One region of the Stenotrophomonas sp. SBJS02 genome, then DNA from elsewhere that is predicted to be linked to it. Evidence: riboswitches for the same ligand, from Rfam matches in the RefSeq annotation. Region 1 holds a riboswitch; the other holds the start of a gene.
The links. Region 1 has a riboswitch for cobalamin ahead of FQS62_RS01200 (epoxyqueuosine reductase QueH). Riboswitches for the same ligand answer to the same signal wherever they lie in the genome.
Positions count from the first base shown of each region.

Region 2: another riboswitch for cobalamin. It lies ahead of btuB (TonB-dependent vitamin B12 receptor); the one in region 1 lies ahead of FQS62_RS01200 (epoxyqueuosine reductase QueH).

Region 1 covers NZ_CP109812.1:265,599-272,786, forward strand. The annotation lists gene purU (formyltetrahydrofolate deformylase) at 1-409, shown strand, start outside; gene pncA (bifunctional nicotinamidase/pyrazinamidase) at 506-1,132, opposite strand; gene FQS62_RS01200 (epoxyqueuosine reductase QueH) at 1,188-1,859, opposite strand; cobalamin riboswitch at 2,034-2,263, opposite strand; gene FQS62_RS01205 (nicotinate phosphoribosyltransferase) at 2,343-3,752, opposite strand; gene FQS62_RS01210 (bifunctional nicotinamide-nucleotide adenylyltransferase/Nudix hydroxylase) at 3,817-4,872, opposite strand; gene FQS62_RS01215 (patatin-like phospholipase family protein) at 5,061-6,953, shown strand.
Region 2 covers NZ_CP109812.1:543,028-550,215, forward strand. The annotation lists gene gph (phosphoglycolate phosphatase) at 1-517, shown strand, start outside; gene btuB (TonB-dependent vitamin B12 receptor) at 617-2,458, opposite strand; cobalamin riboswitch at 2,572-2,795, opposite strand; gene FQS62_RS02530 (histidine phosphatase family protein) at 2,938-3,516, shown strand; gene FQS62_RS02535 (TfoX/Sxy family protein) at 3,603-3,965, opposite strand; gene FQS62_RS02540 (free L-methionine (R)-S-oxide reductase MsrC) at 3,962-4,444, opposite strand; gene bioD (dethiobiotin synthase) at 4,513-5,199, shown strand; gene FQS62_RS02550 (aminotransferase-like domain-containing protein) at 5,322-6,767, opposite strand; gene msrA (peptide-methionine (S)-S-oxide reductase MsrA) at 7,011-7,188, opposite strand, start outside.

The DNA.
Region 1 (7,188 bases):
GGTGCAGGAGCAGCAGATCATCGACCTGGTCGAGCGCGAACGCATCGACCTGGTGGTGCTGGCGCGCTACATGCAGATCCTGTCACCCACGCTTTGCCGCGCGCTGGCTGGACGCGCGATCAACATCCACCACAGCTTCCTGCCCAGCTTCAAGGGCGCGCAGCCGTACCACCAGGCACACGCGCGCGGGGTCAAGATCATCGGCGCCACCGCGCACTACGTCACCGAGGACCTGGACGAAGGCCCGATCATCGAACAGGACGTGGCCCGCGTGGACCACGCGATGGCACCGCGCGAGCTGGTGCGGCTGGGCAGCGATACCGAATCGCTGGTGCTGGCACGCGCGGTTCGCCGCCATGTGGAGCACCGCATCCTGCTCAACGGGCATCGCACGGTGGTGTTCCGGTAGGTGCCTTTCTGTAGAGCCGAGCCATGCTCGGCTGCAGTTCGGCCCAATGCCGTGAATCTGACGGATGAGCCGAGCATGCTCGCTCTACAGGGCAACTCAGATGATCGCGATCCCCGCCTTGCCCAGCGCCTCGCGCACCATCGCGTCGTTGGCCTCGGTCACCGGCCGGGTCAGCTCCCACAGGAACTTCACCCGGAAGCCGGACTTCACTGCGTCCTGCGCGCTCCACAGCACGCAGTAGTCACGGGCCAGGCCGCATACGTGCACTTCGCGGATGCGGCGTTCGTGCAGCCAGCCGGCCAGGCCGGTGGCCGGGCGCTCGCCGTCAGGGCCATGGTTCTCGCGGAACGCGCTGTACGAATCCACCTGTTGGCGCGTGCCCTTGCGCAGGATCAGGTCGGCCACGGTCCAGTCTACGTCCGGGTGCAGGGCGGCACCGGCGCTGCCCTGCACGCAGTGGTCCGGCCACAGGGTCTGCGGCTGCGCATGCAGCAGGATGGTCTCGAAGGGGCGTTGGCCGGGGTGCTGGCTGGCGAACGAGGCATGGTCGGCCGGGTGCCAGTCCTGTGTTGCCACCACGGTGCGGTAGCGGCGCTGCGCCAGCAGATCGGCAATCGGTGCCACCAGCGCATCGCCCTGGTCGCAGGCCAGCGCACCGCCGGGCATGAAGTCCGGCTGCAGGTCGATCACCAGCAGGGCGACATCGGCGGGCAGGGCGGTCATGGCAGTTCCGGTACAACAGAAGGGGCGACCAGCGTGGCCGCCCCATGCCTGCACGTCAATCGCCCTGCGGCGTCTCAGCGTCCTGCCCGTAGTACAGCAGGCCGATCTTGATCCGTTCGCGGCCGTTCTCGCGGCGGTGGCGGTTGGCATCGCGCAGTGAATACACGCAGCCGCAGTACTCCTGCTGGTAGAACTGCTCGCGCTTGCTGATCTCGATCATGCGGCTGGCACCGCCGCCCTTGCGCCAGTTGTAGTCCCAGTACTGCAGGCCTTCATAGCGCGAGGCGGCGCGGATGCCGCAATCGTTGATCTGCGCCATGTTCTTCCAGCGCGAGATGCCCAGCGAAGAACTGATGGTGTCGTAGCCGTGCTCGTGCGCGTACAGCGCCGTGCGCTCGAAACGCATGTCGAAGCACATCGTGCAGCGGATGCCGCGTTCGGGCTCGTTTTCCATGCCGCGGGCACGGCTGAACCAGTTGTCGGTGTCGTAGTCGCAGTCGATGAAGGGAATGCCATGCTGCTCGGCGAAGCGGATGTTTTCCTGCTTGCGCAGTTCGTATTCCTTCACCGGATGGATGTTGGGGTTGTAGAAGAAGATCGCGTAGTCGATCCCGGAGGCGGTGATCGCCTCCATTACCTCGCCGGAGCAGGGCGCGCAGCATGAATGCAGCAGCAGGCGCTTGCCGTCGGCGGGCAGGGTCAGGGTGGGGCGTTTGAGCTCGGTCATCGTCAGGTACCGCATGGACCGCCGGCAACGGCGGTGGCCCATGCATCAGCGCGTGGGTGAACAGGTCTGGCCGGATACCGTGACAGGACGCGCGCGGCCGCGCGGCCTGCACGCGCAGGACGACGACGGCCCCGGCAACCTCCCCGCGGAGATTCCAGGTCGAGTCAGGGAACGGTCGTGTCCCCCGGCCGGGGCCGGTATTCGGGCTGATGGACACGGGCCGCAGCCCACCTACTACCTGCCGCTTCCCAGGCGCGAGCCCAGTGCTGTTGGCAGGATTCGTTTCCATTCACCGCTGCGGGGCAGCTCCGGAATGGGCGCGCGAGGCGCCTTCACCGGATTCCCGTTTAAATCCCTCCCCGCGCCGGAGCGATGAGAGGGATACCTTCGGCGTGTGCAAAGTGGACCTGTTGGTGGCGCGGGTCAAGAGCTCAGGGGGCAGAGCCCGCTGCGCTGCAACGGGATCCGACCCCGGAAACACCTTCAATGCCCTGCGGCAGCCCGCGTGCGGATATCGTCCAGCCGCTGGTCGTGCAGCAGGCGGCCGTTCTCCCACACGGTCACCATTGCGTCTTCGAAGCCGTCCGGCAGGGTGTCGTCGCCGCTGGCCGGCAGTGGCACCGTATGCAGGCTGCCATCGTCCAGGCGGCGCAGCAGGCGCATGCGGCCGCGCTTGCTGGTCTTGCCAGCATCGGTGACCGGATCCTTGTAGACGTCGATCCACTCACCCTCGACCCTCGCCGCCGAGCACTTCAGTGCGAACTTCTGCGTATCGCGGTCCAGCCGCTGCAGCAGCGCACCGCCCATGCCGAAGGCTACGTTGTCAGCGGCGTAGCCGTCGTCGGTGATGCGTTGCAGGATGGTGCGGATGGTATCCGGGTTTATGCCATCGCCCTGGATCACCCGCACGTGGTTGAGCACGCGGTAGCCCTTGCTGTTGAGGGTGTGGCCGAAGGCTTCATCCAGCCGGCGCAGGCTTTCGGCAACCACCTCCACCGGGTCGCCCGAGTCGGGGCGGATGACAAGGGTGGCACCGGAGGCGATCACTTCATCGCGCAGGGTGGTACCCCAGTGCTCGCTGATGGCGCGGTAGATGTCATAGCTGTCCGACACCACCGCTACGATCGCACCGGGCTTGCCGAACTGGCGCAGCATGTTGCGGTAGGCGTCCACCTCGCGCTCGCGGCCCCAGCTGGTGATGGTGCTGTGCTCGGCGGCGGGAATCGAATAGCCGGCCATCGGCGCGTGATAGTGCGCGCGCGCCAGGCACAGCGCCGAGACCGTATCGGTGCCGAGGAAGTTGACCAGGTGCGCGGCACCGCCCAGCGCGGCCGATTCCAGGCTCGAGACACCGCGCGCGCCGAAGTCGTGCAGCTTGAACGGCAGCTGCCCCTGCGGATCGTCGCTGGTCTGCTGCAGGAACGCGGCAATGGTCTGCCGTGCATGCCAGCTGATGGTGGCCACGGTGACCGGGTACCACACGCGCAGCAGCAGCGTTTCCAGGTACGACGGCACCCAGAATGCGGCCGGATCGGTCGATTCGATGGTCATCAGTGCCTGGTGGGTGGGCACCACGCTGCCTTCGGGCACGGCGCGGATGCGCACCGGCAGATGGCCGCCGAGACGGTCGACGATATCGCGCCAGCCGGCCTCGTTGAACGGTTCGCCATGCGCGGCGAACACCGCAGCGGCGTCGTCGATATCGGCGTGGGTGACCGGCCGTGCCAGCGCGTCCTTGAGGATCGCCTGCAGGCCGAAGAACACCGTGCGATCGTGCAGGCCGCCACGTGATTCGACGTAGAAGAACGTGGCATCGGTACCCGGCGGGTATTGCAGCCAGTGGCTGGCCTTGTAGCTGTCGGTGTTGAGGAGAAGATTATCGAGGTAGTGCATGACGGAAGCTCCTTCGCGTCGAGTGACACCAGCGGTCTATCCGCCAGTGGGGAGGCCGGGCCGGTCAGCCGCGGCCGAGGAAATACTCCAGGATGTGCAGGTGGTCTTCGAACAGCTGCGGGCCCATGTCCAGGGCTTCGCTTACCGGTATCCAGCGGGCCTTGTCGGCATCGTCGCCACCGCGCACCGGCGGCAGGTCACCGGCCGGGAATTCGAAGTGGAAACCGTGGGTGATGGTGCGGCCACGCTGGCTGCGATCCGGGTGGTCGAACACCTGCTGTCCCTTCAGCGAACCCTTCAGCACCGGCAGCGGAATCTTCAGCCGGGTTTCCTCGCGCAGTTCGCGCAGGCAGCTGTCGAGCAGGCTCTGTTCCTGACCGACGAAACCGCCGGGCAGCGCCCACAGCCCCTTGCCGGGTTCCGAACGGCGACGCACCAGCAGCACGTGGCCCGAATGCACCACCACCGCATCGGTGGTGACGAAGGTGGGCGCGTAGGGCGCATCCTTCCAGGCGGCCTTGTACTGTTCGATGAAGCGGTACTCGGCCACCAGCTGGCCATAGGCAGGCGCGCTCTTGCGGAATGCTTCGAGCATGTCGTACACCGGCGCCGGCACGTTGCCACGCAACATCAGCAGCGCGCCGTGGAAGTCGACGTCGCCGGCTTCGAACAGGTAACGCCGCAGCTCGGTGGCCGACAGGGTGGCGGTGTGCTGCACGTCCACCAGCGGCCACTGCGGGAATTCGCGCAGGTAATAGCTGGAGGCATCCTTGTCCATGCCGATCAGGCCCACCTTTGCATCGGCGGCGGCACCGTCGTTGCGCAGGGCCTCGGCCACCTGGCGCTGCACGTTGGCGATCCACTGCGCTTCGTTGTAGAGGTGGTCGCGCAGCGGGCGGATCAGCAGGCGGTCGGTGTGGCCATCGAGGGCAGCCTGGATCATCACGGCGCGTTCGGCCACGGTCCAGGGATTGCGGAGGCTGCGGGGAGTATCGGCAGAACCGACCAGGAAGATCAGCTTGCGGGCCCGGCTCAGGGCCAAGCGGGCAACGGCGGCGTGGCCGTTGTGGAAGGGCTCGAATCGCCCGATGAAGACGAGATAGTCGAATTCCATGAGAATCCCTCATGTCGTTGTGGCAGCCGCGGGTCTGTCCCTTGGCTTGCTGCAGATGCTACGCCGATGGCGCGGCGGGTCAAGCCTGCAGGCATGCCATCGGCTGAACGCCGCAGATTCCTGTCCGGACTGCGGTGGTGTTCTCAGGCCCTGAGAAGCCTCTGCGCCATACTGGTACCCACGCGGCGGACGGCATGCTCGGGGTCAAGACAGTGGCGGACAAGTACTGCGATCTGGTCATGAAAGGCGGCATCACCAGCGGCATCGTGTACCCCAATGCGGTACTGGCGCTGGCGCGCGAGTATCGCTTCAAGAGCATCGGCGGCACTTCGGCCGGCGCCATCGCCGCGGCGGTGGCGGCTGCGGCAGCGTGTGGTGATCGCCGTCAGCAGGCCGGCGAGCACCTGCCCGGCGATGCCGGCTATGGCGGGTTGTCGGCGGTATCGGCGCAGCTGTCGCGGCGCGGCTTCATCTACAGCCTGTTCCAGCCGGCGCGCGGCGCGCGCGCGGCCTATCGGCTGCTGGTGGTGCTGACCGGCAATGCCAGCCTGCCGCACAAGCTGCTGTGCCTGGCGGTTGCCGTGTTCGAGATCGCGCCGCTGGAAGTGCTGGTGTCGTTGGCGCTGCTGCTCGGCCTGGGCTGGTGGGGCGGTGGTTGGAGCGGCGTGGCGGCCACGCTGCTGCCGTCGCTGCTGTGTGCATATGGTGCCGGCGTAGCCGGTGCCGCGCTGCGGGTCGCGCGTGTGGCGCGGCGCAACCTGCTGGGCCTGTGCAGTGGACTCGGCCGCGATGCACGCACGCCGGCACTGACCGAGTGGCTGCACGAATGCCTGCAGCAGTTGTCCGGCAAGCCGCTGGATGCACCGCTCACCTTCGCCGACCTGCACGACGCGCCGCGCTATGCCGGCGAGCCGGACAGCCCGCATGCGATCAGCCTGCAGATGATCACCACCTGCGTGTCGCACAACGAGCCGCGTACGCTGCCGCTGGGTGGCGCGCAGTTCTGGTTCCTGCGCGAGGAATTCGAGCAGCTGTTCCCGGCCAGCGTGGTGCAGTGGCTGGTGACGCAGGCCGGCCCGCCGTTGGAGGTGGAAGGGCGGCAGTACTACCACCTGCCGCCGGGCCCGCAGCTGCCGGTGCTGGTGGCCACGCGCATGAGCCTGAGCTTCCCGCTGTTGATCAGCGCAGTGCCGCTGCACGAGCCCTCGCGGCGCGAGCGTCGCTGCGAACCGACCGCGCCGGCGGCCGACCCCGAGCACAACGTGGCCGACAGCATGGAAGGACTGACCAGCGCCGGGCAGGCTTGCGGTCCGGTGATCACCGCCTTCCGCATCTGCTGGTTCTCCGATGGTGGCATCAGCAGCAACTTCCCGATCCATCTGTTCGATGCCGCGTTGCCACGCTGGCCGACCTTCGCCATCAATCTGGTCTACCCGCAGCACGCCGAAGAGGTGAACCACGGCAGCAGTGGCCGCCAGTCGCTGGAACACGCCGTGTTCCTGCCCACCGAAAACCGACACGGCTGGCAGCGCACCTACCAGTCGATCGCCACACCACTGGCAGCCGCCGAGCTGGGTCGCTTCCTGTTCGCGGTGGTGGCGACCATGCAGAACTGGCGCGATCTGCTGCAGGCGCGCGCGCCGGGCTACCGCGACCGTATCGTGCACGTCAGCCTGCAGGGCGACGAGGGCGGCATGAACCTGGACATGCCGCAGGAGGTGCTGACCCGCATCGCCGACAAGGGCAGCCTGGCCGGTGCGCGCTTCTGTTCGTTCTCGTTCGAGAACCACTACTGGATCCGCTGGCGCAACCTGGCCTCGGCCTACCAGCGCTACACGCTGGAAGTGGCGCGAACCGACGACCCGGCGCAGCAGGTGCTGGCCTACCGCGCGGCGTACGCGATGGTTGCCCGCGGTGAACCGTCTCCGCCCTCGTACAAGCTGGGCTCGGAAGACAAGCGGCTGGCCTCGCAGCAGCTGTGGGGGTTGATGGTCGAGCAGGGCCGCAGCTGGGAGGACCTCGGTCCCGACCTCACCGACGGTGCACCGCGCCCGCTGCCGCAGATGAAGGTCACGCCGATCTACTGACCCGGTAGTAGATCCACGCCATGCGTGGATGAATGTCCATCGAAATCGAAGATTTCGAACATTCATCGAAGAGCATCCACGCATGGCGTGGATCTACCGTGTCGACCAAGGTCGACACCTACCAGGGCAATACGTCGTTCCGACAGATGGCAGGAAACTGTCGAAGGCGGGGTGGGTCCGGTTGCGGGGGTGTCCGCGGCATGGATGCCGCGGCCAAGCCCCCAAGGACGGGTTT
Region 2 (7,188 bases), 280 kb from region 1:
GATCGGCGACGGTGTGCGCCGCCTGGTCGAGCAGGCCCTGCAGGCGGTCGGCCGCGTGATCGACCTGGCCGAAGTGATGCCGATCTTCATGGTGCACTACCGCGAATGCCTGCTGCGCAGCCCGCGCCTGTTCGATGGCGTGGGTGAAGCGCTGGCACAACTGCGTGCACGCAACGTGCCGCTGGCGATCTGCACCAACAAGCCCGAAGCGCTGGTGCCGCCGCTGCTGCAGCACCTGGGTATCGGTGATGTGTTTGCGCTGGTGCTGGGGGGCGACTCGCTGCCGCAGCGCAAGCCCAGCGGTGAGCCGCTGCGGCACATCGCCGCGCACTTCGGGCTGCCGGTGGACGCCTGTCTGATGGTGGGGGATTCGTTGACCGACTACCGCGCCGCCGAAGATGCCGGCATGCCGATCGCGCTGGTGCGTTACGGCTACCCGCGCGGCCTGGACCTGGCCACCGCGCATGCCGTGGCGGTGATCGACGACCTGCGTGAACTGCCGGGGTTGCGGGGCTGAAGCAGGGGGTAGTGCCGGCCGCTGGCCGGCAACCCGGAACGCGTTGCCGAAGGTCATGATGTTGCCGGCCAGCGGCCGGCACTACCATGACCGTTGCGGTCACTTCGGCTGGTAACGCACGCTCAGCTGGTACTCGCGGCCGGGCTGGTTGAACCACGCCACCGTCTCATACCTACGGTCGAACACGTTGGCGGCACGCGCCAGCAGCGACCACGACGGCGTCAGCGCGTATTCGGCGCGCAGATCCAGCGTGCCGTAACCTCCCACCTTCACCGCGTTTGCGGCATCGTCGTAGCGCTTGCCGGCACCCTGCACGGTCAGGCCGGCGCGGAAATCGCCGAAGCGGCGGTCGACGTCCAGGCGCGCGGTCTGCTGTGCACGGCGCGGCAGCCAGTTGTCGAACTGGGTGCTGCCGCCGGTGCGGTTGCGCGGGTCGGTGTAGCTGAGCTGTGCGTTGATGTCGAAGCCGGCCAGCAGCACGCCACCGGTCAGTTCGGCGCCGCGGATGCGGGCCTTCTCCACCTGCTGCATCTTGAAGGTCGCCGCATCGTAGGTGATCAGATCATCGATGCGGGTTTCATATACGTCCAGGCCCCAGTGCCAGCCCTGTCCCTGCTGCGAAACGCCCAGGTTGGCGCTCTTGGACTTCTCCGGGTTCAACGTCGGCACACCGCTCCACGGGTCGTACAGATCGCTGAAGGTCGGTGCCTTGAACGCCGTGCCGTAGCTGGCGTTGACGCGCAGGCCGTCGCCCAGTTCCATGGCCCAGCCAACGCTGCCGGTGGCGTGGTTGCCGAACTGCTGGTTGTCGTCATTGCGCGCGCTGGCCTGCAGCTGGTGGCGGCCGAAGCGGCCCTGGTACTGCACGAACACGCCGGTGTTGCGGCGGCTGTCGACGAGGTAGCCCGCGCTGCTGCCATCCAGGTTGTCTTCGCTCCAGTCCACGCCTGCGCTCAGCAGCTGACCTTCGGCCAGCATGATGTCGCCCTGCAGCGAGGCGCTGTCGCGGTGGGTCTGTGCGCTGCCACGGGCACCGAAATCACCGAAGTTGTCCGACTCGTTGTCACTGCGGCCGACGTTTGCGGTGAATGCCAGGCGCTCGGAAGGGGTGTAGCGCACCTTGCCGGCCAGCACCTGCTGGCGGGTTTCCGAATAGTTGTAGTAGCCGTCGTAATGGTTCTTGCCGTCGGCGCGCAGGGCGCTGCCTTCCACGTTCCACTGGTCGTTGAAGGTGTAGCCACCGCGCAGGCTCTTGGACAGGTTGCGGTAGCCGTCGCGGTCGGGCTCGTCGGCGAAGCAGCCGGCGAACAGCGTGGCCGAGCCGCGGCAGGCATCGATGCCATCGGAATGCTGGTAGGCGATGTCGGCACCGAACCAGCCGCGCTCGGTACCACCGCCAATGCCACCGCTGGCTTCACGCAGGCCGTTGCTGCCAACGCCAAGCTGGAAGTGCGGGGCGAAATCGCCCTGGTTGCGGCGGGTGAAGATCTGGATCACGCCACCGATGGCGTCGGCGCCGTACAGGCTCGACTGCGGTCCACGCACGATTTCCACGCGCTCGATCTGCGCCAGCGGCAGGTCCTGGTACATGGCCAGGCCGAGGTCGGCACTGTTGATGCGCACGCCATCGACCAGCACCACGGTGTGGCCCGAGTTGGTACCGCGCAGGAACAGCGAGCTCTGCTTGCCGAGGCCGCCGGCATTGGTCAGGTTGATGCCGGCGCGGCCGCGCAGCAGCTCCTGCAGTGAGGTGGCCTGGCTGGATTCGATCTGCGCGCGGTCGATCACCTGCGCCGGCGCGATGCTGTCCTGCAGCGCGATGGGGGTGCGGGTGGCGGTGACCAGGATCTGGTCGAGCGCGGTGGTGTCATCGGCGGCCTGGGCCAGCGCGGGCAGGGCGGCCAGCACGGCCAGGGACAGCATTCGGGACTGCAGCTTCATGGGGGACTCCAGGTGCCACGCACGCCCGCGTGGCGAAGGGGAGGAGCCGCGAAGGCAGGCACGCGCCGATGCCGCAGCACAGGCCACGTCATCCAGCGCCATGCCCACCGCATCGCGACCTGAGGCTTCCGGGCCGGTCTCCGGGCTTGCCGCCGGGTGGCGCGAGGCCACCGTCCAGGCGCCTTCCCATGCTTGCGGCACAGTGGCGTTGTTGCCTGGAACTGACGTGCTTACCGTTGCGGGGGCAGCGCCGGCATGGCGTGGAATCACGCGTCACCGGCTTCCCGTTTCAACCTGCCGGCCGTGGCCGCAGGTCACCTGGAAGTGCGCGCAGTCTACGGCATCGCAGGCGGCCCGTAGTGTCGAACGTGTTCGACTGCCTTTGCTGTGCCTTTAGAATGGTCCCTCGATCCCGTGGTGCCGTTGCCGATGTCCGCCCGTTTCCCGCTGTTCCCGCGTTGCCTGTACAGGACTTGCGCATGATCCTCGACCTGGTCCGCCATGCCGGCAACGGTCGCGATGAGTTCCTCGATGGCCGCAGTGATCCGCCGCAGCTGGCCCGCCTGCCGCAGGAACTGGTCGACGCTTACGCCGCGCAGCCCTGGGAGCGGGTGATCAGTTCGCCGCGGCTGCGCTCGCTGCACACGGCGATGGCCCTGGCCACCCCGCGTGGGCTGGACGTGGAAGCGGACGAGGAATGGGAAGAGCTGGACTTCGGCGATTGGGACGGGCAGTCGCTGTTCGACCTGCCGGAGGATGCACTGGCCGCCTTCCATGCCGACCCGCACGCGTTCCCGCCGCCGAACGGTGAAAGCTGGGGCCACTTCGAGCGGCGCATTGCGCGCGCGCTGGATCGCCTGCTCGATGATGACGATCCGGTACCGACGCTGGTGGTCAGCCATGGTGGCCCGCTGCGCATGGTGCTGTCGCAGGTCTGCGGCCTGCCGATGTCGCTGTGCTGGGCCCTGCGCATCGACCACGGCACGCGCCTGCGGGTGTGGCTGGAACGCGGTGAGGTCGGGCTGGTGGGCGAGTTGCTGGAGCTGCAGCAGCCGTAACCCATCGGTAGTGCCGGCCGCTGGCCGGCAACTGCACGATCTTTGTAACGTTCCTGAGGTTGCCGGCCTGCGGCCGGCACTACCCGTCAATCCTCGTCCGCGCGCTCGGCCACGCTGTCCTCAGCGTCATCGTCAGCATCGAAGCGCTGCTCATGCACCGGGCCCGACGCCGGGCCGGCTGCCTTCAGCGGATGCGCGGCGATGCGCGCTTCGTAATCCTGCACCAGCGCCTCACGCTGCGGCTCGCTCAGTTCCTGCCAGTGGCAGTCCAGCAGTGCGCCTTCCAGTGAGTACAGCAGGTTCAGGCTGGGCCTGAAGCCGGCGCGCTTGACCTTGACGAAGGCGCCCACGGCACCGATCGCAACCAGGTCTTCGCGGCTGCGCAGGCCGACCTGGCGCAGCCACGCCGCACTCTTGGGGCCGATGTTGCGCAGCTTCGGTGCGCTCATCCCAGCGCCTCGATGAACACGCGGGCGATGGCTTCCAGGCCGGCCTGATCGTCGGCATCGAAGCGGCCGACCTTCGGGCTGTCGATATCGAACACGCCGATCAGTTCATCACCGCGCAGCAGCGGCACCACCAGCTCCGAACGCGAGGCCGAATCGCAGGCGATGTGGCCGGGGAAGGCATCGACGTCGTCCACGCGCTGGGTCACGCGCTGGCTGGCGGCGGCACCGCACACGCCCTTGTCCAGCGGGATGCGCACGCAGGCCGGCAGGCCCTGGAACGGGCCGACCACCAGCTCCTTGCCGTCGTACAGGTAGAAGCCCACCCAGTTCAGGTCGGGCAGGGCGTGGTAGACCAGTGCCGAGAGGTTGGCCGCGTTGGCGATGCGGTCGGACTCGGCGTAGACCAGGCCACGGGCCTGTTCCAGCAGCTGGGCGTATTGTTCCGGCTTGCTGCCGGTGAGCGAGGCATTGGCGAACATGCCTGCAGTCTAGCAAGCGCGCCGGGCCGGCGATAATGCACGCTCTGTTGCCCCGTTGGAGCCCGTCGATGCCGTTGCCCGCCACGCTGCCGCCCGCCCTGTTCGTCACCGGCACCGATACCGAGATCGGCAAGACTGCGGCCAGCACTGCACTGCTGCATGCGCTGCGCCGGCGCGGACTGCGCGCGGTCGGCATGAAGCCGGTGGCCAGCGGCAGCGAGGACCTGGGCCAGGGCCTGCGCAACGAGGATGCATTGGCGCTGCAGGCGGCCAGTTGGCCGGTGCCGGACTATGCCGACCTGAACCCGTATGCGCTGCGCCAGCCGCTGGCGCCGGAACTGGCCGCCGCCGAGGATGGCGTGCAGGTGGAGCTGGCGCCGATCATGGCGGCGTTCGAACGTCTGCGTGCACAGGCCGATGTGGTGGTGGTGGAGGGTGTTGGCGGTTGGCTGGCGCCGGTCTCGGCCACGCTCGACCAGCTCGACCTGGTGCGCGCATTGCGGTTGCCGGTGTTGCTGGTGGTGGGCATGCGGCTGGGCTGCGTCAACCACGCGCGACTGACCGCGCAATCGCTGCAGGCCAGCGGCGTGGAGTGCCTGGGCTGGATCGGCAACCACATCGACCCGGCGATGCAGCGCCAGGATGAAAACATCGCCACACTGCAGCAGCGCCTGCCGATGCCGTACTGGGGGCGACTGCCGCATCTGCCGGGGGCGGATGGCGAAGCGCTGAGCGCGCACCTGCTCGACGCCTGAATTGCTGAAACGCGAAATCGATGCCGGAGAGGGTAGAGTCGACTGTCAGTCGACTCGCGCGCGCAGCGCGGGATTTTCGGGCATCCGGTGAAGAGCAGTCGACTAACAGTCGACTCTACCTATCAATCAGCCCGCGCCAGCTCCCGCGCGATCGCACCCAGCCTCTCCACCGCACCGATGAAGCGTGCATCCAGCGTCTGGCAGCACGACAACCGCAGGCAGTGGCGGTAGCGTGCGCCGCGCGAATACACCCGGCCGGGCATGAACACGATGTCCTCCTGCAGTGCTCGCTCGAACAGCTCGCGCGTGTCCACGCCCGGCAGTTCCAGCCACAGCAGGAATCCGCCCTGCGGTTCGGTGGCACGGGTGCCGGCCGGGAAGTGCTCGGCCACCAGCTGGCGCAGCCGCCCGACCTGTTCGCGATACAGGCGACGCATGCGGTGCAGGTGGTGCTCGTAGCTGCCGGCCTCCAGGTACGCCGCGACCGCATCGCCGAGCAACTGCGGCTCACCGCCGGTGGACTGGAATTTCAGCAGCGCGATGCGCTCGGCGAAGCGCCCGCCATCCAGCCAGCCGATGCGGTAGTCCGGCGCCAGCGTCTTGGAGAAACCACCGACCACCATCACCCAGCCGTCGCGATCGAAGGCCTTCAGGAGCGGTGCCGGCGGTTCGCAGAACTGCAGCTCGGCGTACACCGCATCCTCGATCAGCGGCAGTTGCCGTGCGTTGACCAGCTCGGCCAAGCGCTGTTTGGCGGCGGTCGGCATGGTGCAGCCGAGCGGGTTGTGCACGGTGGGCATCACCACCAGAGCGGCCAGCGGCGTGTGCTCCAGCAGCGCATCCAGCGCATCCACATCCAGTCCGTGCTGTGGGTGGGTGGGCAGTTCGATGGCCTGCAGACCGAGGTTGGCCAGCAGGGGGTACAGGTTGAAGTAGGACGGCGCCTCGATGCCCACCGCATCACCGGGCTGGGTGACCGCGCGCAGCGCCAGCTGCAGCGCTTCCATCGCACCGTGGGTCAGCAGCAGGCGTTCGCTGTGGGTGTGCAGGCCCATGCGCGGGCCACGCCGCACGATCTGCGCCAGCAGCCGGGGTGAACCGTTCGGTCGCGCATAGGTCTCCACCGTCTGCTGGCCGTGGCGCAGCACCTGCGCGGTGTGACGGGCCAGCTGAGCGCCTGGATAGAACTGGCGGCCGCGCGGGCCGGCGAAGGCCAGGTCGATCACGCCGGGGCGACGTTGTGCCTCCAGCACGCGGGCCATCAGTACCTGCTGCAACGGCGCGGTGGGCGCGGACGGGGTATCACGCAGCGAGCGTTCCGGCACCGACAGTCGCGGCGCCACCTCGAAGCCGGCCTTGGGCCGCGGAATGACCAGGCCGGCATCCTCCAGCTGGCGATAGGCGGCAATCACGGTGTTCAGGCTGAGCCTGCGCTGCAGGGCCATCTGCCGCAGCGAAGGCAGGCGGCTGCCGACCGGAAGGCGACCCCCGTGGATGGCTTCGGCCAACTCATCCGACAGCCGTTGGTAGCGGGGGGGAATCATCGAAGTCTGGTCATCTGTATCCATCAAACATCCCGTCATCTGGTTCTGTACCCATGATGACGGCGAGCCTAGCATGTCGTTGTCGGCCGGGCCTGATCGGGGCACGGCCGGTCTTTCGAAACGCACGGCCGGATGGCCGTGCGTCTTTTTTTTGTGTGTAGAGCCGAGCCCATGCTCGGCTGCACTTCCGCCAACAGCAGCCGAGCGTGGGCTCGGCTCTACAGAAGAGCACCGCCGAGCGTCGGCCAGCCCAAGGGGAAATGCCGGCTACCGCATCGGCACCAGCGCCGCCTCGCGCCGGTACAGCGCCGGGAACTGCTTGCCCAGCGCGGTCAGCTTCGGTGCGTCGTAGTAGCGGATGTAGGCCGCCTGCGGGTAGTTCGTCATGTAGTTCTGGTGGTAGCTCTCGGCCGGATGGAAGCGCTGGCCGCTGACCAGCTGGGTG